Regions from separate parts of the Cellulomonas xiejunii genome, predicted to be linked through region 1. Evidence: riboswitches for the same ligand, from Rfam matches in the RefSeq annotation. Region 1 holds a riboswitch; the other holds the start of a gene.
What was found. A riboswitch is a leader RNA that binds a small molecule or an ion and turns the genes downstream of it on or off. The one in region 1 is predicted to bind glycine.
Positions count from the first base shown of each region.

Region 2: it holds a riboswitch for glycine, as region 1 does, so the genes downstream of both, gcvP (aminomethyl-transferring glycine dehydrogenase) here and NP048_RS00955 (DMT family transporter) in region 1, are expected to answer to the same signal.

Region 1 covers NZ_CP101987.1:203,343-212,962, reverse strand. The annotation lists gene NP048_RS00965 (fibronectin type III domain-containing protein) at 1-2,012, shown strand, start outside; gene NP048_RS00960 (hypothetical protein) at 2,075-2,776, opposite strand; glycine riboswitch at 3,130-3,217, shown strand; glycine riboswitch at 3,219-3,311, shown strand; gene NP048_RS00955 (DMT family transporter) at 3,359-4,516, shown strand; gene NP048_RS00950 (hypothetical protein) at 4,503-5,036, opposite strand; gene NP048_RS00945 (vWA domain-containing protein) at 5,387-6,880, opposite strand; gene NP048_RS00940 (TolB family protein) at 7,108-8,004, opposite strand; gene NP048_RS00935 (GH1 family beta-glucosidase) at 8,082-9,479, opposite strand; gene NP048_RS00930 (VOC family protein) at 9,520-9,620, opposite strand, start outside.
Region 2 covers NZ_CP101987.1:104,431-114,050, reverse strand. The annotation lists gene NP048_RS00520 (MalY/PatB family protein) at 1-531, shown strand, start outside; gene NP048_RS00515 (Hsp20/alpha crystallin family protein) at 683-1,126, opposite strand; gene NP048_RS00510 ((deoxy)nucleoside triphosphate pyrophosphohydrolase) at 1,282-1,737, opposite strand; gene NP048_RS00505 (helix-turn-helix domain-containing protein) at 1,898-2,134, opposite strand; gene gcvH (glycine cleavage system protein GcvH) at 2,448-2,819, opposite strand; gene gcvT (glycine cleavage system aminomethyltransferase GcvT) at 2,879-4,084, opposite strand; gene gcvP (aminomethyl-transferring glycine dehydrogenase) at 4,081-7,017, opposite strand; glycine riboswitch at 7,250-7,359, opposite strand; gene NP048_RS00485 (alpha/beta hydrolase-fold protein) at 7,864-9,620, shown strand, end outside.

The DNA of each region.
Region 1 (9,620 bases):
GCCTCACCACGGGGACCGGCTCGGGGCCCACGACGCCGCCGAAGTACCACAACGGCCGGTGGTACGAGTTCGTCGCGCCCGCCACCACCTCCGTGGTCATCACGCTCAACAGCGCCTTCGACAACGCGCTCGAGGTCTGGACGGCGGACGGCGGGCTCGTCGGCGTCAACGACGACGGTGCCGGCTACCCGAACGCGCGCCTGACCGTGCACCTCACCGCGGGCACGGCCTACCGGTTCGCGTTCGCGGCGGTGTCCCCCGGACGCACCGGCGCCGGCACGGTGACGATCCGCCCCGCCGCCGTCCCCTCGGCGCCGACCGACGTCGTGGTGACGCCCGCCGACCGTCAGCTGGACGTCAACTGGACGGCACCGCAGTCGATCGTCGCGGGGTGGGACGTCTACTGCGCGGCGTCGGGAGGCGCGGCAGCGCCCTGCGGCACCGCGGGCGCCGCCAGCACGTCGACGACGATCACAGGCCTGACCAACGGCACCACGTACGACCTCACGATCGTCGGCCGGAACTCCCTCGGGGCAGGTCAGGGCAGCACGCCGGTGTCCGCCACCCCGCGCGCGACCACGGACGTGACGCTGGCGACCGATCCCGTGTCCCTGGTGAGCGGTGAGCCGTTCGACGTCGCAGCGACGTTCACCCGCTCCGACGGCGTCCCGGTCACCGGCACGGCGACCTTCTCCATCGGCGACGCGACCTACGGCGTGACCATCGAGGACGGGACCGCGAGGATCGTGGGCCTCGAGATGCCCGCCGGCGCCTGGCCCGTGTCGGTGAACCTGCCGGCGGCGGACGACCGCACCGCGGCCACCACGAGCGGGTCGCTCGTCGTCGACCGTGCGGCACAGACCGTCACGCTCGACCCCATCGGCTCCCTGACGTACGGCGACGCGCCGGTCACCGTGGCGGGCACCGCCACCTCCGGCGGAGCGCTGACCTTCACCGGCACCGGCGCCTGCACCGTCGACGGGACGACCCTGACCGTCGTGGCCGCCGGCGACTGCACCGTCACCGCCGCCCAGGCCGGCACCACCGAGATCCACCCCGCGACCGCGGACCGCACCGTGACGGTCGCGCAGGCGCCGCAGAGCATCTCCCTCGAACTCCCGGCGCTGGTCTACGACGAGACGGCCCCGGTCGTCGTGTCGTCCTCGCTCGACCTGCCCGTGGACCTCACGGCGTCCGGCGCGTGCGTCCTGACCGACGGCGACCTCACCGCGACCGACGTCGGCCCGTGCACCGTGACCGCCACACAGGCGGGGACGGACGACGTCGCCGCAGCCACGCCCGTCACGCTGACCACCGAGGTCGGGCGTCGCCCGCAGGAGGTCACGATCGCGCCGATCGCCGACCTGCTGTTCTCCGTCGGCCCCGTCGCGCTCACCGCCTCGTCGTCGCTCGGCCTGCCGGTCACACTCGTGGGCGAGGGCGCCTGCGTCGTCGTCGACGGGGCGTTGCACACCATCGCCTCGGGCGAGTGCACGATCACGGCCGAGCAGGCCGGGGACGCGTACACGCTGCCGGCCGTCGCCTCGACGACGATCCGCGTCGTGGGGACCGGCACGTCGGCCTCCCTGCAGCTCGACGCCGGGCTCGGCGCACCGGCGGCCGGCGCGTCGGCCACCGTCCGGGCGGTCGGCATGCTCCCCGGCTCCGAGCTCGTCGTCACGGTCTACTCGACCCCGCGCGAGCTGGCCCGCGTGACCGTGGGCGCCGACGGCACCGCGGGCGCGACGGTCGTCCTGCCCGCCGGTCTCGAGGCCGGCGACCACCGGCTCGTCGCCGCGGGTGTCGGGCTCGACGGCGCCGCGGCCTCCGCCGAGCTGGGCTTCGCTGTCGACGCCTCCGGCCGGCTCGTGCGGATCGGCGACAGCGTGCTCGTCCGCGCGGCCGCCCTGGCCGTGACGGGGACGGACGGCACCCTGCCGGTCGCGACGCTCGCCGTCGTCTGGCTGCTGCTCGGTGCCGCGCTCGTCGCGTGGCGTCGTCGCGTCGCGTGATCACGCGGGAATGACGACAGCGGGTGCCGGGCGTCACGCCCGGCACCCGCTGTCGTTCGTCGTCAGGACGGCTGCACGACCACGGCGCCGTAGCCGAACAGCGCGGGAGTGAGCTCGAGCGCCACGTCGCCCGGCTCGGCGACCGCGAACGCGATGTTGAAGTGGATGCTCGCGCCGGCGGGGATGCTGACGTCGGGCCCGGTCAGGGCGACCCCCTGGTCGGGGTCCCAGACGGCCGTCGCCGGCTGACCGGCCGACGTCGCGCTCACCTGCAGCGTGTTGGGCCGGAACGCCTCGTCGGTGCGGTTGGTGATGACGACCTGCATCTTGACGGGGACACCCGCGTCGACGCCCGTCGCGTTGTCGCTGGGCGTGTACCGCTGCGGCGCGTTGACGGCGACCTCGAGGCCGTCGCCGTAGGAGTGCGGGTCGCCGTAGCGGACGACCGTGCCGGGCTGCTCACGGATCTCGGTGATGGTCCGGTCGGCGGTGCCCTCCCCGGCGCTGGACGTGGGGGTGGAGGGCACGATGATCCGGAAGGCGACGAGCGCCGCGACCACGGCGACGACCGCGAGCAGGGCGCCCACGATGAGAACGGCGCGGCTGTGCCCGTCGGGCTCGTCGGCCAGGGACGTGGCGGTCGAGGGCGGCGTCGCGATGGCAGAGACGCCGAACCCGGCGGTCGGCACGCCGGAGCGGGGGGTGGGGACGGCGCTGAACGTGGGAGGTCGGGCACTCCTGGCGTCCGGACGTTCGGTGGTCACGCGTCGTCTCCCTGGCTCGGCGGCGACGGCGCTGCCGAGCGGTCCGGCGCGCCGTCAGGACGGGGCCCTCCGGGTGAGCCGCGGCAGGCGTGGCTGTGCAGCTCGAGACGGTCGGAGGGAAGGCCGAGACGCTCCGCGTGCGTCGTCGACCGGGCCGAAACTAGCGCCCGGATTGTCCGAAACTTCGCCCTAAACGCTTCGGACGGCCGGACTCACATCCCCCTCTCACGAGGTGACATCGCTCCGTGGCTCCAGTCGTCGCGCCCTGCGGCCGGGCGGCCGCCGCTGGGCGGACGGCGGGCGCCCGTCCCGCGGCGAGCGGATACAGTCGTCCGGACAACTGAAGACGCCGACGAGCTGTGGCGGGAGAGCCCGCCGGAGCGGGCGCCGAAGGAGCAACCTCCCCGGGAATCTCTCAGGCCACCGAACCGCCGCAGCAAGGCAACTCTGGAAAGCGACCCCACGGGGTCCACCGACGGTGCAGGCGAGCCCACGGCTCGCGAAAGCTCTCAGGTCCGATGACAGAGCGGGGAAACACCGCCCGCTCACGCGACCCGTCGCGCTGGCCTCCAGGAGCCCTTCGTGGCCGTCGTCACCCCGTCACGCCCGCACGCGCCCGCCGTCCTCGCCCCCGCCGTCCTCGCCCCCGCCGTCCTCGCCCCCGAGGTCCGCGCACCCGACGCCCTCGTCCCCGACGTCCGTGCACCGCGCCCGCACCGCCGGTTCGGCCTGGTCGCCATCGTCGTGTCCGCGGCCGCCATGGGGACCGCCGGGATGTTCGGGCGTCTGGCAGCGCCGCCCGGCGCGGTCGTCGGCGAGGCGCTGACGCTGGGTCGCATGGTGGTCGGTGCGCTCGCCATGCTCGTCGTCCTGGCCGCCACGCGGCACCTCGGCAGGCTGCGCCGCACCCGCGTGACCCCGTCCGTCGTGCTCGGCGGCGTGCTGCTGGGCCTCTCGCTCGCGACGTACCTGTCGTCGGCCGTGCTCGTGGACCTCACGCTGGCCGTCGTCCTGCACTACCTCGGCCCCGTCGTGGCGACCGTGCTCGCGGTGACCGTGCTCAAGGAGCGCGTCGGCCCGGCCGACGTGGTCTGCCTGGTCGTCGCCTTCGCCGGGATGCTGCTGGCCGCGGGGCTGGTGGGCGGCACGCCCCGGTCGGCGTCCGACGGGTACGCGCTGGGCGTCGGGCTGGGCATCGCCTCGGGCGTCCTGTACGGCGGGGCGCTGCTGTGCTACCGGTACCGCACGGACATGCCGTCCGACGTGCGCAGCTTCTGGACCTTCGTGTTCGGCGCCGTCGGCTCCGGCGCCATGGTCGCGGTCACCCGGCCCGACGTCTCGGGCATGACCGCGACGCACTGGGCGTGGGCCGGCGCGTTCTTCCTCGTGTGCGGCGTGCTGGCGCTCAGCCTGCTGGTCGTCGCCGGCAAGCACCTGCGCGCCGTCGAGCTGTCGTCGATGTCGTACCTGGAGGTCGTCGTCGCGGTGATGGTGGGTGCCGCGGTGTTCGGTGAGACGGTCTCCGCGCTCGCCGCGGCCGGCGTCGTGCTCGTCGTCGCGGCGGCGCTGCTGCCGCTGCTGACCTCGGCCCTCGGGCGACGTCCGCGGGGCAGGGACGCCCGGGTCGCCGCTCCGGGGCGTCGCCGCCAGCACGGCCGCAGGGGCGGCACCGCTGCCGGTGCCGCCCCTGCGTTGTGCGCGCGCCTGTGCGGGCGCGCGGTGGAGGTCAGGGCGCGGTGAAGACCAGCGGCTCGTAGCCGGCGATCGCCGGGACGAGCGTCAGCGTGACGTCGTCCGGGTCCTGCACGACGAACGCGAGGTCGAACGCGACGACGTCCGCGCGGCCCAGGGCGTGGCCGGGGCCGGTGAGCTCGACGCGGGAGCCGGGGTCGAGGATCTGCGCGGCCTCCTCGCCGTCGGAGACGACCGTGACCTCGAGGGTGTTGGGGACGAACTCGCCGCTCGTGCCGTTGACGACGTAGACGCGGACCTTGACGGGCTCGCCGTCGACGCCCTCGGCGCCGTCGGCGGACGCCGAGGGGACGAACGCGGTCGGCTTCTCGACCTCGACGGCCAGGCCGTTGCTGTACGCGAACGACTGGCCGAACGTCGTCTCCCCACCCTTGTAGGTGGTGCGCTCGGCCGGCTTGTCGCTGCCGCCCGCGCTCGCGGTGGACGTGCAGGCTGCTGCGGCGAGCAGGGCTGCCGCGGCGACGGCCACGACGACGGTTCGACGACGGGCAGGGGTCGAGCTGGTCACAGGTGCTCCTCGGGTCGGCGTACCGGACGCAGCCGGGCCGACGCACGAGTTACCCGCGCACCGGACGACGCGCGGAGCGCGACGACCACGACCCGGCGCGGCGGTGCGGGGGGCGCGACACGTGCCGGCGTCGATCTCCCCCTGGGCCGTCGCCAACGTAGCATCGCCGGTTCGGACGCCGATGGCCTGCGAGAAACGCCGCGAAAGTCTCGTGACCTGCGCCGACACTGTCGTCTTCGCGTCCGGACCCCCTGCGTGCTGGGCCGCCTGGGTGACGCCCGGAAGGTCCCCTCGTCACAAGATCTTCACACGCTGTCCAAGTAATGGGACGAATCGCGTCCGTGGCTCGCTCACCGGGTCACCCGGTCGACGAGCTCGACGAGCTGAGCCACGTCCCGGTCCCCGTCCAGCACCCCCAGCAGCGCCCCGGCCTCGGCGCGCAGGTCGGCCGCGCTGACCACCGTGGACCACGGCCCACCCAGGAGCCGGTCCGTCAGCAGCGCGACGACCAGGTCCTGACGCAGGCGGGGCGACGCCTCGCGGGGCGACGCGGCGTCGGCGGACCGGGCCAGGGTCCCGGAGCGCTCGACCGGCTCGCCTGCGTCGTCGAGGTAGCGCACCGTCGCCGTGACGAAGGGCCGCTCGGACCGGCCCTCGCGGAGCGCCACCTCGTACAGCGCGGTCGTCGCGTGACCCGCGAAGACCTCCCCGCCGTCGATCGCGTCGTTGCGGAAGTCCGCGTCCGCGACCGCCCGGTTCTCGTAGCCCAGCAACCGGTAGCCGGAGACCTGCGCCGGGTCGAACTCCACCTGGGCCTTCGCGTCCTTCGCGGCCACGACGAGCGAGCCGGTGAGCCCGGTGGCGAACACACGCTCGGCCTCGGCGTCACCGTCGATGTAGACGTGCCACCCGTCGCCCTGGTCCGCCAGCTGCTCGAGCAGGTGGTCGTCGTAGGTCGTGATGCCGACGCCGACCGAGATGAGGTTGATCCCCGACTTCGCCTCGGTGCTGATGCGCGCCAGGATCCCGTCGGGGTCGGTCTCCCCGACGTTCGCGACCCCGTCGCTGATGAGGACGACCCGCGTCATCCGCCCGTCGGTGCGCATCGACATGGCAACGTCGTAGCCGAGCGCGAGGCCTGCGGCGGCGTTGGTCGACTCCTGGGGCGTGAGCGCGTCGACGGCCGCGAGGACGCCGGCACGCTCGGACACGCGCGTCGGCTCGAGCACCAGGTCGGCCTCGGTGGAGTAGCAGACCATGGCCACCCGGTCGGTGGGCCGCAGCGCGGACACCAGCGTGCGCAGCGCCGCCTTGGTCGTCTCCATCTTCCCGGCGTCGCCCATCGAGCCCGAGCAGTCGACGACGAGCGCGAGGTCCGCGTCGTCGCGGGAGGCGCTCGACGTCGGGGCGCTGCTGATGCCCACGCGCACGAGCCGGTGCCCGGGCCGGAACGGCAGCGTCGTGGCGTCGATGCTGACGCCGAGGCCGCTCTCCGGGGTGCGGTAGTCCTGGTCGAAGTAGTTGACGAACTCCTCGGTGCGGACCTCGCTCGGGTCGACCGCCATCCCCTGGGAGACGGCGTCGCGGAACCGCGTGTACGAGCCCGTGTCGATGTCGAGCGCGAACGTCGACAGGGCGTCCTGCGTGGGGTCCGTCATCGCGAAGTCGGGCGCGGGCACCGAGGGGCCCGGCTCCGGGTCCGGGGGCACAGCCACGTCGTAGCCCGGTTCGGAGACGCCGCTGGCGTCGGAGTAGCCGTCGCCCGCGCTGCAGGCTCCCAGTGCCACCGCGACGACGAGCGCAGCGCCGGCCAGACCTGTCGTCCTACCGTGGTTCGTCCTCATGGCTGCCCCGTCTCGTCGTCACCGTGGTGTGGGCGCCGACGTTAGGGGCGAGGCCGGTGGCGCGGGGTAGGAGTTGCCGGCTCGTGATGGGAACGATGGCCTTCCGTGGCCGGGAAGGCCCCAGCGTGGCCGCGCCGTGACCTGGCCTTGTGCGGTTCGAGACCTGGGCGACGAGGGCGGCGGAGGTCTCGAGCCGGCCGTTCGAGGGTGTCGCCGGCGGCGCGGTCTCAGGACATCGGGTAGGCGACGTAGGCCAGCCGACGGCTGTCCGAGGCCCAGCTCGGGACGTTGATCGTCCCCTGGCCCCCGAAGAGCACGACCAGGTCCCGCACCGTCCCCGGCGCACCGTCGGCGTCGTAGGGCTCGAGGAGACGCAGGACGACGTCGAGGTCGGCCGGGTGCCCGAGCGTCCCGGGCGGGAAGCTGATGTAGGCGAGCCGGCTCCCGTCCGGGGAGACGTGCGGGAACCAGTTGACCCGCTCGTCGAACGTGAGCTGCTCGACCGACGAGCCGTCCGTGCGCATCCGGAACAGCTGCGCGTGGCCCGGCTGGGTCCGTGCCCGCTCGGAGTTGAACAGGACCCACCGACCGTCGGGGCTGAACTCGGCGCCGTCGTCGGGGAACTCGTCGTCGGTGAGCTGGACGTCCAGGCCGCCCGCGGTCGGGATGGTCCAGACGTTCGTCGTGGCGGTGCCGTCGGCGTGCGGGACCAGGCCGATGTAGGCGAGCGTCGCGCCGTCGGGCGAGATGCCGTGCAGGTAGTGGTGGAACGCCCCGCGGTCGTTCGAGACGCGCCGCGGAGCGCCGCCACCCTCGAACGGCACCGCGTACAGGTGCCCGTCCTCGGCCGACACGTAGACCGTCGCTCCGTCGGGGCTGAGCACGTGGTCGTTGTTGATGTCCGGCACGTCGCCGAGCGGCACCTCCTCCAGCTCCCCGCCGTCGGCCGGCAGCCGGAACAGCCGCCCGCCGCCGTTGACGACGAGCCACCGCCCGTCCGGCGACCAGTTGGGCGCCTCGAACAGCAAGCTCGAGGATTCGTGCACCAGCCGGTCCTCCCCGGTGACGACGTCGATCACGTGCAGCTCGGCTCGCTGGCCGGCGCGCAGGGCGCGAGGGGGCATGGTCGTCTCCGGTTCGGTCGGGCGGGGAGGTGGAGGGTGTCCGGGTCGTGCTCGGTGGTGCAGGTGGTGCGGGACGGTCAGGCGTCGCCGGCCGCGCCGCCGAGGAAGCGGGCGAACCACTTGCCGCTCCGCTTCACGGTCCGCTTCTGGGTGTCGTAGTCGACGTGGACGAGGCCGAACCGCCGTGAGTAGCCCCAGGCCCACTCGAAGTTGTCCATGGACGTCCAGGCGAAGTAGCCCTTGAGAGGCAGGCCCTGCTGCAGCGCGGCCGAGCAAGCGAGGACGTGCTGCTCGAGGTAGCGCCGCCGCCCCTCGTCCTCGATCTCGCCGTCGACGACCTCGTCGGGGTACGCCGAGCCGTTCTCCGTGATGTACAGCGGCAGGTCCGGTCGGCGACAGTGCGCCATCTCGAGCACGTCGACCATGCCCTCGGGGTGGATGGGCCAGCCCATCTGCGTGCGCGGCGCACCGGTGTCGACCATCTGCACGCTCTCGCTGCCGGGCCAGGCGAGACCCGCGGCGGCGGCTCCGGGGAGCGCGACGCCGAGCGGCGGGGCCGCGACGACGTGGCGGCTGTAGTAGTTGATGCCGAGGAAGTCGATCGGCGCCGCGATGAGCTCGGCGTCGGCCTCGTTCTGCGCGAACCACTCGGTCTCGCCGAGATCCTCGAGCACGTCCGCCGGGTACCCCTCCCCCAGCAAGGGCTCGAGGAAGAAGCGGTTCTGCAGGCCGTCGACCCGGCGCGCCGCGTCCTGGTCGGCCGCGCTCTCGCTCGCCGCGCGGACCGAGTACAGGTTGAGCACGACACCGGCCGTGGCCTCCGGGCGCGCGGCCCGGATCGCCTGCATCCCGAGCCCGTGACCGAGCAGCAGGTGGTGGGCCGCGCGCGCCGCCTGCGACCCGAGCCGCCGGCCCGGCGCATGCACTCCGCCGGCGTACCCGAGGAAGGCCGAGCACCACGGCTCGTTGAGCGTCGCCCAGTGATCGATGACGTCGCCCAGCTCGTCGACCACGAGGGCCGCGTACTCGCCGAACCGCTGGGCGGTGTCGCGCTCGAGCCAACCGCCGCGGTCCTCGAGCGCCTGCGGCAGGTCCCAGTGGTAGAGCGTCACCCACGGGGTGATGCCGCGCTCGAGCAGCGCCTCGCTGAGCTCACGGTAGAACCGCAGGCCCGCGGGGTTGGCCGGGCCCGTGCCATCCGCCTGGATGCGCGGCCACGCGATCGAGAACCGGTAGGCGTTCGTGCCGAGGTCCGCCAGCATCGCGACGTCCTCACGGAAGCGCCGGTAGTGGTCGTCGGCCAGGTCCCCTGTCCGCCCGTCGGCGATCGCCCCGGGCACCCGGGTGAAGGTGTCCCAGATGCTCGGCCCCCGACCGTCGACGTCGGTCGCGCCCTCGACCTGGTAGGAGGCGGTGGCGGTGCCCCAGGCGAAGTCCTGGGGGAAGCGGCTGCGGTCGGCGGTCACGGTGGTCACACGTCCTTCACTTGAGGTGGGTGGTCTTGTGCCTGGGTGGTCAGGCGTGCGGCTTGATGTTGAGGTTGACGCCGAGCACGTCCTCGGTATCGACGATGGTCCAGCTGCCGTCGTCGTACACGCCGACGGTCCGCAGGGCGT
Region 2 (9,620 bases), 99 kb from region 1:
GCGTTCGTCCCCACCACGACGGTGATCCCCGACGCCATCGCGCTGCACTCGGCGTCCAAGGCGTTCAACCTGGCAGGCCTCAAGACCGCCGTCGCCGTCCCTGGTCCTGCCGCCGACGACCTCACGCACCTGCCGGAGATCGTCGGTCACGGCGTCAGCCACGTCGCGTCGATCGCGCACCAGGCCGCGTACCGTCACGGCCACGCCTGGCTCGCCGACGTGCGCGCGAGCATCCGGCGGCACCAGCAGATGGTGGACGACGCGCTGACCGAACGGCTGCCGAGCGCACGGTGGCGGCGGCCGGAGGCGACGTACTTCGCGTGGCTCGACGTCCGCGACACGCCGGCCGTCGCCGGCAGCGGCACGGACCCCGCGCGACTCCTGCTGCACCGCGGTCGGCTGGCGGTGAACCCTGGCCCGACGTTCGGTGACGAGGGCGCCGGTCACGTCCGGCTCAACCTGGCGACGTCACCGGAGATCCTCGCCGACGCCCTGGACCGTCTGGTGACGACGCTCGCCGCTCGCGCCTGACGCGACAGTCCTGAGCGGCGGCGCACAGCGAGTGGATCGCACTCTCACGCCCCTCCGGGGGGGCAGGCGGCGGCGCACAGCGACTGGATCGCACTCTCACGCCCCTCCTGGGGGCGTGAGAGTGCGATCCAGTGCTTGTCGGAGGGGCGTGTCAGTCCGCCGACGCCGGCTCGGGTGCTGCGATCGAAGCCTGTGCGGCACCGTGCTGGACCTCGATGCGACGCGGCTTGGCCTCCTCCGCCACCGGGATGGTCAGCGTGAGGACGCCGTCGTCGTACGTCGCGTTGATGCGGTCGAGCGCGAGGCCGCGGCCGACGGTCAGCTGGCGGGCGTAGGTGCCGACGGGCCGCTCCTTGGCGAGCCACTGCACGTCGCTCTCGGTGCGCGGCGTGCGCTGCGCCCGGATGGTCAGGGTGCGGTCGTCCACGTTCACGTCGATGGTGCCCGGGTCGGCGCCCGGCAGGTCGACGTGCAGGACGTAGTGGTCACCGTCGCGGTACAGGTCCATCGGCATCGTCGCCGACGCGCGGTCGGACGCGAGGACCTGCGCAAGCACGCGGTCCATCTCACGGAACGGGTCGAAACGAGTAGCCATCACCCATCACCTCCTCGACGTGGGTCCGGTCCTCCCGGCTCCCGGTGCTGTGCCGGCGGCCTCTGCCGCCGGTTGGCTACACGTCAACAGTTAGCACTCTCGCGCGGAGAGTGCCAAGTGGAAGATGTCGATATTTCGCCCAGAGCGAACAAGCGTCAGGCGGAGCGGCCCATGGAGCGCCGGTCCTCGCGCGCGAAGCCCGCGACGAAGTCGACCAGGCCCTCGACGATCCGCACGTCGGCATCGAGCCACGGCACGTCGAGCCACTGGCCCGCGGGCAGCCAGCGCAGCTCGTCGTGCTCGACGAGCGGCTCGGGCCCACCCTCCAGCACCTCGGCGAACCACAGCCGCATGACGTACTGGTCGGACAGGACCCACGCGCCGTCGTCCGGGCCGAGGAGCTCGACACCGAGCCCCACGCGCACACCGAGCTCCTCACGCAGCTCCCGGTGCAGCGCCTCTTCGGGCGTCTCACCTGCCTCGACCTTGCCCCCGGGGAACTCCCAGCGCCCCGCGAGGCTGGCGGGCGTCGCCCGCCGCGCCGCGAGCAGGAGCTGCGGGTCGTCGAGATCGTCGACCACGGCCGCTGCCACGACGAGCACAGGAGTCATGCACCGAGTCTGCCAGTCCTCTGTCACAGCCGGATCACGACGATGTGATCGGCCGTTCGCGTCGTGTGCTCAGCCGGGGAGGTCCGGCCGGGCGGGACGCGCGTGCTGGTGGTACGGGTACGGAGGGATCCCTCCCGCCCCTCCGTGGGGCGGTGACGCGTCAGCGGATGCCGTTGGCCTCGGCCCACGCGACCGCCTCGGCACGCGTGGAGGCGCCGATCTTGCGGTAGACGCTGCGCACCTGCGACTTGACGGTGTTGCGGGTGACGAACAGCCGCGTGGCGATCTCCTCGAGCGTGACGTCCTCGGTCAGCTCGGCCAGCACGACCCGCTCGCGTCGGGTGAGGGAGTGAGCCCCCAGCAGGTGCGGGTTCAAGGCGGTGTCCAGCATGCTCATGATGTCCTCCGGTGGGCGGCGGGTCCGGTCTCTCCGGGCTCGCGTGGGCTGCGTACCGGATGAGAGCGGCGCGCGTCGTGGGTATGACGCGACTTTCGCCGGTTTCTCTGAATCACCGTGAGTTCCCCCCCGCGGTGCCGATCGCTGCACCTGTCATGACGCCGGTCCGAGCCCTCTGATACATCGCGGTCGGAACGCCGTCACCAGCACTGTGCGTCACATCACCCGTTCGGGCAAGCACCCGGACGCATGGACAACTGTCCAGCACTCACCCACCCGGCCCAACCGGTAGGTGCCATCACCCACGAACGGCTCACGGGTTGAGCGCTGCGTACTCCTCGGCCGACAGGAGAGGGCCCGTGGACGTGACGTCGACGCGCAGCAGCCACCCCTCGCCGTAAGGGTCCGCGTTGACCAGCGAGGGGTCGTCGACGACCGCGCCGTTGACCTCGACGACGGTCCCGGAGACGGGCGAGAACAGCTCGGAGACCGACTTGGTCGACTCGATCTCCCCGATGACGGCGCCCGCCTCGATCGTGGAGCCCACACTCGGCAGCTCGACGAAGACGATGTCGCCCAGGGCGTCGGCGGCGACCGCCGTGATGCCGACCGTGACGGGCGACGACGCGTCGACCCACTCGTGCTCGGCGGTGTACTCCAGCGTCGTGGGCAGCTCGGCGGCCATGAGGGCTCCTGTCGGGTCGGGTGGTGCGGGCGTGCGGGCGGACCGGGTGCGGCGGACCGTCACCGAGGACGACGGTAGAAGGGAAGGGGCACCACGCGCACGGGTTCACGCCGTCCGCGCACGTCGACCGCGAGCTCGGCCCCCTCGGCGCTCATCTCCGGCGTCACGTACGCCATCGCCACGGGGTACCCGAGCGTGGGCGACGGCGCACCGGACGTGACCGTGCCGACGACCGGCGCGTCGGGCTGCGTGGACGCGAGCACGTCGTACCCGTGCCGCGCGGCGCGACGCCCCAGACCCTGCAGCCCCACGAGGACGCGCGCGGGTGCCGAGTGCGCCCGCGCGGCGAGCGCATCGCGCCCGACGAACGGCAGGGGCGCGCCGTCGGCGTCGACCTTGTCGAGCTTGACGACACGCCCCAGGCCCGCGTCGTGCGGCGTCGTCGTGCGGTCCAGCTCGTTGCCGTACAGCGGCATGCCGGCCTCCAGGCGCAGCGAGTCGCGCGCCGACAGGCCCGCGGGGACGATCCCGTGGTCGGCACCGGCGGCGAGCAGGGCACGCCACAGGGCCGGTGCGCCCGCCGCGTCGACGAAGAACTCGAAGCCGTCCTCGCCCGTGTAACCGGTGCGCGCGACCAGCACCGGAGCCCCCTCGAACTGCATCGGCAGGCACGCGTAGTAGCGCAGCGTCGCAGGGCTCACGTCGGCGGGGCCGGCCGGGTCCGCCGTCAGGCCGGCCAGCGCCTCGACCACGTCGAGCGCACGCGGCCCCTGCACCGCCACGAGCGCCGTCGCGGCAGAGCGGTCGACGACGTGGGCGTCGAGACCCGTCCCGGCCGCACGCTCGCGCAGCTCGGTGAGCACGACGTCGTGGTTCGACGCGTTGGCGACGACGAGGTACTCCTCCTCGCCCGTGCGGTACACGACGAGGTCGTCGATGACGCCGCCGTCGGGCTGGACGATCATCGTGTACCGCGCACCGGGCACCCGCAGGCCCGTGAGGTTGCCGACGAGCGCGAGGTCGAGGAACGCGCCGGCCTGCGGCCCGGTGACCGCGATCTCCCCCATGTGCGAGAGGTCGAACAGGCCGGCGGCCGTGCGGACCGCCGTGTGCTCGGCGAGGTCGGACGTGTACCGCAGCGGCATCTGCCAGCCCGCGAAGGCGGTGAGCGACGCGCCCAGGGCGACGTGCTCGTCGTGCAGGGGCGAGCGCAGCTCGGTCATCGGGGCTCCCGTGGTGAGGTCGGGCCGGAGGTCGGCGGTCATCGCACGTCGTCCGCGTACGCCTCGACGGGCGGGCACGAGCAGACGAGGTGCCGGTCGCCGCGGGCGCCGTCGATGCGACGCACGGGCGGCCAGTACTTGTCGGCGCGCAGCGAGGCGAGGGGGAACGCGGCCAGCTCACGGCCGTACGGCTGCTCCCAGACGTCCGCGCTGACGGACGCCGCCGTGTGCGGCGCCTGGCGCAGCGGTGAGCCCGCCAGCGGCCAGCGGCCGTCCGCGACGCCCGCGATCTCGCCGCGGATCGCGACCATCGCGTCGACGAACCGGTCGAGCTCGACGAGGTCCTCGCTCTCGGTCGGCTCGATCATGAGGGTGCCCGGGACCGGGAACGACAGCGTGGGCGCGTGGAAGCCGTAGTCCATGAGCCGCTTGGCGACGTCCTCGGCGGTGACGCCCGTGGCCTTCGTCAGGGGACGCAGGTCGAGGATGCACTCGTGCGCGACCAGGCCGCCCGGGCCGGCGTAGAGGACCGGGAAGTGCTCGCGCAGGCGCGTGGCCAGGTAGTTCGCCGCCAGCACGGCCGTCTCGGTCGCGCGGCGCAGGCCGTCGGGACCCATGAGCGCGACGTACGCCCACGAGATCGGCAGGATGCCGGCCGAGCCCCAGGGCGCAGCCGAGACGGGCGCGACGACGGAGCCGGCCGCACCCGGCGTCGGGTCGCCCGGCAGGTACGGCGCGAGGTGCGCCGCGACCGCCACCGGCCCGACCCCCGGGCCGCCGCCGCCGTGCGGGATGCAGAAGGTCTTGTGCAGGTTCAGGTGGGAGACGTCCCCGCCGAGCTCGGCCGGACGGGCCAGCCCGACGAGCGCGTTGAGGTTGGCGCCGTCGATGTAGACCTGCCCGCCGGCGGCGTGCACCAGGTCGCAGACCTCACGCACGTGCGCCTCGTAGACGCCGTGCGTCGAGGGGTACGTGATCATGATCGCCGCGACGCGCGGGCCGTGCTGGTCGAGCTTGGCGCGCAGGTCCGCGAGGTCGACCTCGCCGTCCTCGGCCGTCGCGACGACGACGACCTTGAGGCCCGCGAGCGCGGCCGACGCCGCGTTGGTGCCGTGCGCCGAGGCGGGGATGAGGCAGATGTCGCGGTGCTCGGCACCCTCGGGCCGGGTGGCCTCGTGGTACGCGTGGATGGCGAGCAGACCGGCGAGCTCGCCCTGCGACCCCGCGTTGGGCTGCACGCTCACCGCGGCGTAGCCCGTGATCTCGGCGAGCCAGCCCTGCAGCTCGGCGACCAGGGCCGCGTAGCCCCGCGTCTGGTCGGCGGGGGCGTACGGGTGGACGTCCGCGAACTGCGGCCAGGAGATGGGCTCCATCTCGGCCGTCGCGTTGAGCTTCATGGTGCACGAGCCCAGCGGGATCATCGTGCGGTCGAGCGCGAGGTCCTTGTCGGACAGGCGGCGCAGGTAGCGCAGCATCGCCGTCTCGGAACGATTCACGTGGAACACCGGGTGCGTGAGGTAGTCGGTGGTCCGCAGCAGCTCGGCGCGCGGCACGGTGGGGCCGCCCCCGAACGCGCCGAACGAGACGGTCCCGTCGGCCGCGACCGGGGCGGTGGTGACGCCCGCGACGACGAACGCGCCCAGCACCGCCACCACGTCGTCCGCCGTCGTCGTCTCGTCGCACGCGACCTGCACGTGGTCGGCGTCGGCGACCCACACGTTGATGCCCGCGTCGGCAGCGGCCCGTGCCACGTCCGCCGCACGGCCCGGCACGTGCGCGCGCACGGTGTCGAAGACGTCGTCGTGGACGACCGTCACGCCCAGGTCGCGCAGCCCGCGCTGCACGCCTCGCGCGTGCCCGTGCACCCGCCGCGCGATCGCCCGCAGCCCGTCCGGCCCGTGGTAGACCGCGTACATCGACGCGACGATCGCGAGCAGCGCCTGCGCCGTGCAGATGTTGCTCGTGGCCTTCTCACGGCGGATGTGCTGCTCGCGGGTCTGCAGCGCGAGCCGGTAGGCCGGGGCGCCGTCGGCGTCGACGGACACCCCCACGAGGCGCCCGGGCAGCGTGCGCTCGAGCCCGGTGCGCACCGCCATGAACGCGGCGTGCGGGCCGCCGCCGAACAGCGGGACACCGAACCGCTGCGCCGAGCCGACCGCGACGTCCGCACCCAGCTCGCCCGGCGACGTCACGAGCGTCAGCGCGAGCAGGTCCGCGGCCACCGTGACGAGAGCCCCGCGGTCCTTGGCCGCGGCGACCAGCGGGCGCAGGTCCCGCAGCGCGCCCGACGCGCCCACCTGCTGCACGACGACGCCGACCAGCGGCCCGTCGACCTCCGGCAACCCGTCGGTGAGGTCCGCGACGACCACCGGCAGGCCGACCGCCTGCGCGCGCCCGCAGGCGACGGCCAGCGACTGGCCGAACAGGTCGGCGTCCAGCACGACCGTGCCCGTCGTCGCGCGCGACGCCCGCCACATGAGCGCGACCGCCTCCGCGACGGCCGTCGCCTCGTCGAGCAGCGACGCGTTCGCCACGTCGAGGCCGGTGAGGTCGGACACGACGGTCTGGAAGTTCAGCAGCGCCTCGAGGCGGCCCTGCGAGATCTCCGGCTGGTACGGCGTGTACGCCGTGTACCAGGCGGGCGACTCCAGGACGTTGCGGCGGATCACCGCGGGCGTCACCGTCCCGTAGTAACCCTGGCCGATCATGGGCCGCAGGACGGCGTTGCGCGACGCCACGTCGCGCAGCGCGGCGAGCACCTGCTCCTCGGAGCGCGCCGGCGGCAGGTCCAGCGGACGGTCCGTGCGGATCGCGGCGGGCACGGCGGCGTCGACCAGCGCGTCGAGGCTGTCGTACCCGAGCGCGGCGAGCATGCGGGCCGTCTCGTCGCCGCGGGGGCCGATGTGCCGGTCGGGGAAGCCATCCGCGGCGGGCGAGCGGACGGGTCCGGTGGGTGCGGGCGCGGCGGGGGCCACGGACGGCACGTCGAGGTCGGTCACGGGCTGCTCCACGGGGTCGTCCGGACGTGGTGGTCCACGCACCGGGACGGACAGGGGCTTCCCCGCTCTGTCATCCACCCCGCACGGGGTGACCTGAGAGTTTGGCCGGTCCGCCATGAGCGTCGACCCGCGGGCCGATGCTCCGGGGCGCGCCGGCTTGCACCGTCGGTGGGCACCGGACCTGGCCGGCGCCGCTTTCCAGAGTTGCCTGGCCGTGGCGGTACGGGTGCCTGAGAGATTCGGAGGGGAGCTTGCTCCTTCGGCGTCCCGCTCAGCCGCCTCGCGGGCGGCCGACGGGAGCTCTCCCGCCGCGGTTCGAGCAGCGTGTTGAGTTGTGCGGTCAGCCTACGGCACCGGTCTCGCCGGGAGCAGGAGACCCACGACCCCATCGGCGCCGGGAAGGTCCGCGCAGATCGTCCCGGCGAACACCTTCTGCAGACACGCGCGCCGCCGCGGGCGACGGCCAGGCGGGAAGGAACCGGTCGAACCGCAGGTATTGACGTTAAACCTCCGACACGACAGCATTCGGACAACCCGTTCCTGCAGCGTTGCAGATTGCGGGCACGTCGTGGACGTCGAGGGCGTCCGCGTCCTTCCGGAGGGGGAAGCATCCTGGTCGGCTCTCGACGCGGAGAGCGGGTCCGCTGCGCCCACCTGCCGGTCGGCGACAGAGGAGAGGAATCGATGGGGATGACTCGAAGAGGACCAGCAGGACACCGACGCACGGCCGCCGTGGTCACCGGTGCAGCGCTCGTGATGGGAGGTGCTGCCGTGGCACCGGCCGCAGCAGCAGAGGGAGTTTCGCCTGACCCGTGGGTGTCCGTGACGCCCGAGGGGTACCACCGCTTCACTGTGCCGCAGGCGGAGGTGGAGCAGATCGTCGGGTCGCGGCCCGCGGTGATGGAGCTGCAGGGCAACATCGGGCCGAGCGGCACGTGGTCCGACCTGGCGATGGACCCCAGCGGCACGGACTACCCGACGCAGGTCGGCATCCTCGAGCCGGGCCTGTACTACTACCAGTACACGGCGACGTTCGAGGACCGGACCAAGAAGTCGTTCCGCAACCCCTCGACCGAGGTCGCGGTCACGTCGCACCCGACGTGGAACACGTTCTTCGTCCCCGGCCCGCAGGTCCAGTGGATGTCCGACGTGGCCAACGGCGGCGACGTCGCCGAGCTGGCGTACGACAGCCCCGTCGCGGACGACGAGCGCACGACGCTCGTGTGGACGCCGCCCGGCTACGACGCCGAGCGCGCCGACGCGTACCCCGTGCTGTACCTGCTGGCCGACGGCACGCAGAGCGCGCAGGAGTGGGCCGAGCTGGGCCGTGCGCCGCAGGTGCTCGACAACCTCGCGGCCGAGGGCCGGCTGGCGGACATGGTCGTCGTCATGGCGGACGTGCGCGGCGCCGACCCGCGCACCGAGCTGCTCGACGGTGTCGTCGCGGCAGCCCGCGACGCGTACAACGTGGCCGACGACGCCGCCGGGCAGGCCGTGGCCGGCATCGGCGACGGCGCGCACCACGCCCTGACGGTGCTGCGCACGGACCCCGGCGTCTTCGGCGAGGTCGGGTCGTTCTCCGGGCGCCTGACCGGCTCGATCAGCGCCACCACGGCGCGGGAGATCAACGAGGGCACCGACCGTCTGCGCGTCTACGTGGGCAACGTGCTGGACCCCGCGTACAACCAGACGCACGACCTGCTGCGCACGCTCGAGCGTGCCGGCGTCGACCACGAGTTCGACGGCGTCGACCCCGACTCCGGTGGCACGTGGGACACGTGGCGCGAGGGGCTTCGCGACTTCGCGTCGCGCGTGTTCCAGGACGACGCGGGCCACGGTCCGCGCGAGGGGCACCGCCCGCTGGACGAGAAGTACACGCCGCCGGCGACGGGCTCGATCACGACGCCGCACGTCGACGACGACGGCATCGTCACCTTCGAGACGGGCACGCAGTTCGCCGACGCGAAGGACGTCACGGTCTGGGCCAACTGGGCACCGAACGGTGCATGGTTCCGCGTCCCGATGACGAAGGTCGGCGACCGCTGGCGCCTGTCGATGGGGCCGCTCGACGGCTTCTACTACTACCGGTACGTCGTCGACGGCGTCGACGTGAAGGACCCCGAGGACAAGGTCAACACGCTCACCGGCGTGAGCCCGCTGTTCGTCCCGGGTGAGACGGACCGCATGCTCGCCGACGTGCCCGCGGACGAACGGGGCGAGGTCTCCGTGCTGACGTACGACAGCAAGGTGGCGAACGAGGAGCGCAAGGCGTACGTCTGGACGCCCAAGGGCTACGACCCGAACCGGGCCGAGCCGTACCCCGTGCTGTACCTCAACCACGGCGGCGGGCAGAACTACGGCGACTGGGTCGAGGTGGGCCGCGCGCCGCAGATCCTCGACAACTACATGCGGGACGGCGCGATCGTCCCGATGGTCGTCGTCATGGGCAACGGCAACTCGCCCGACTTCCCCGCGGAGCTGATGGAGAACCTCGCACCCGCTGCGCGGGCGCAGTACAACATCGCGGACGACGCCGCAGGTCAGGCCATCGCCGGTCTGTCGATGGGCGCGATGAACAC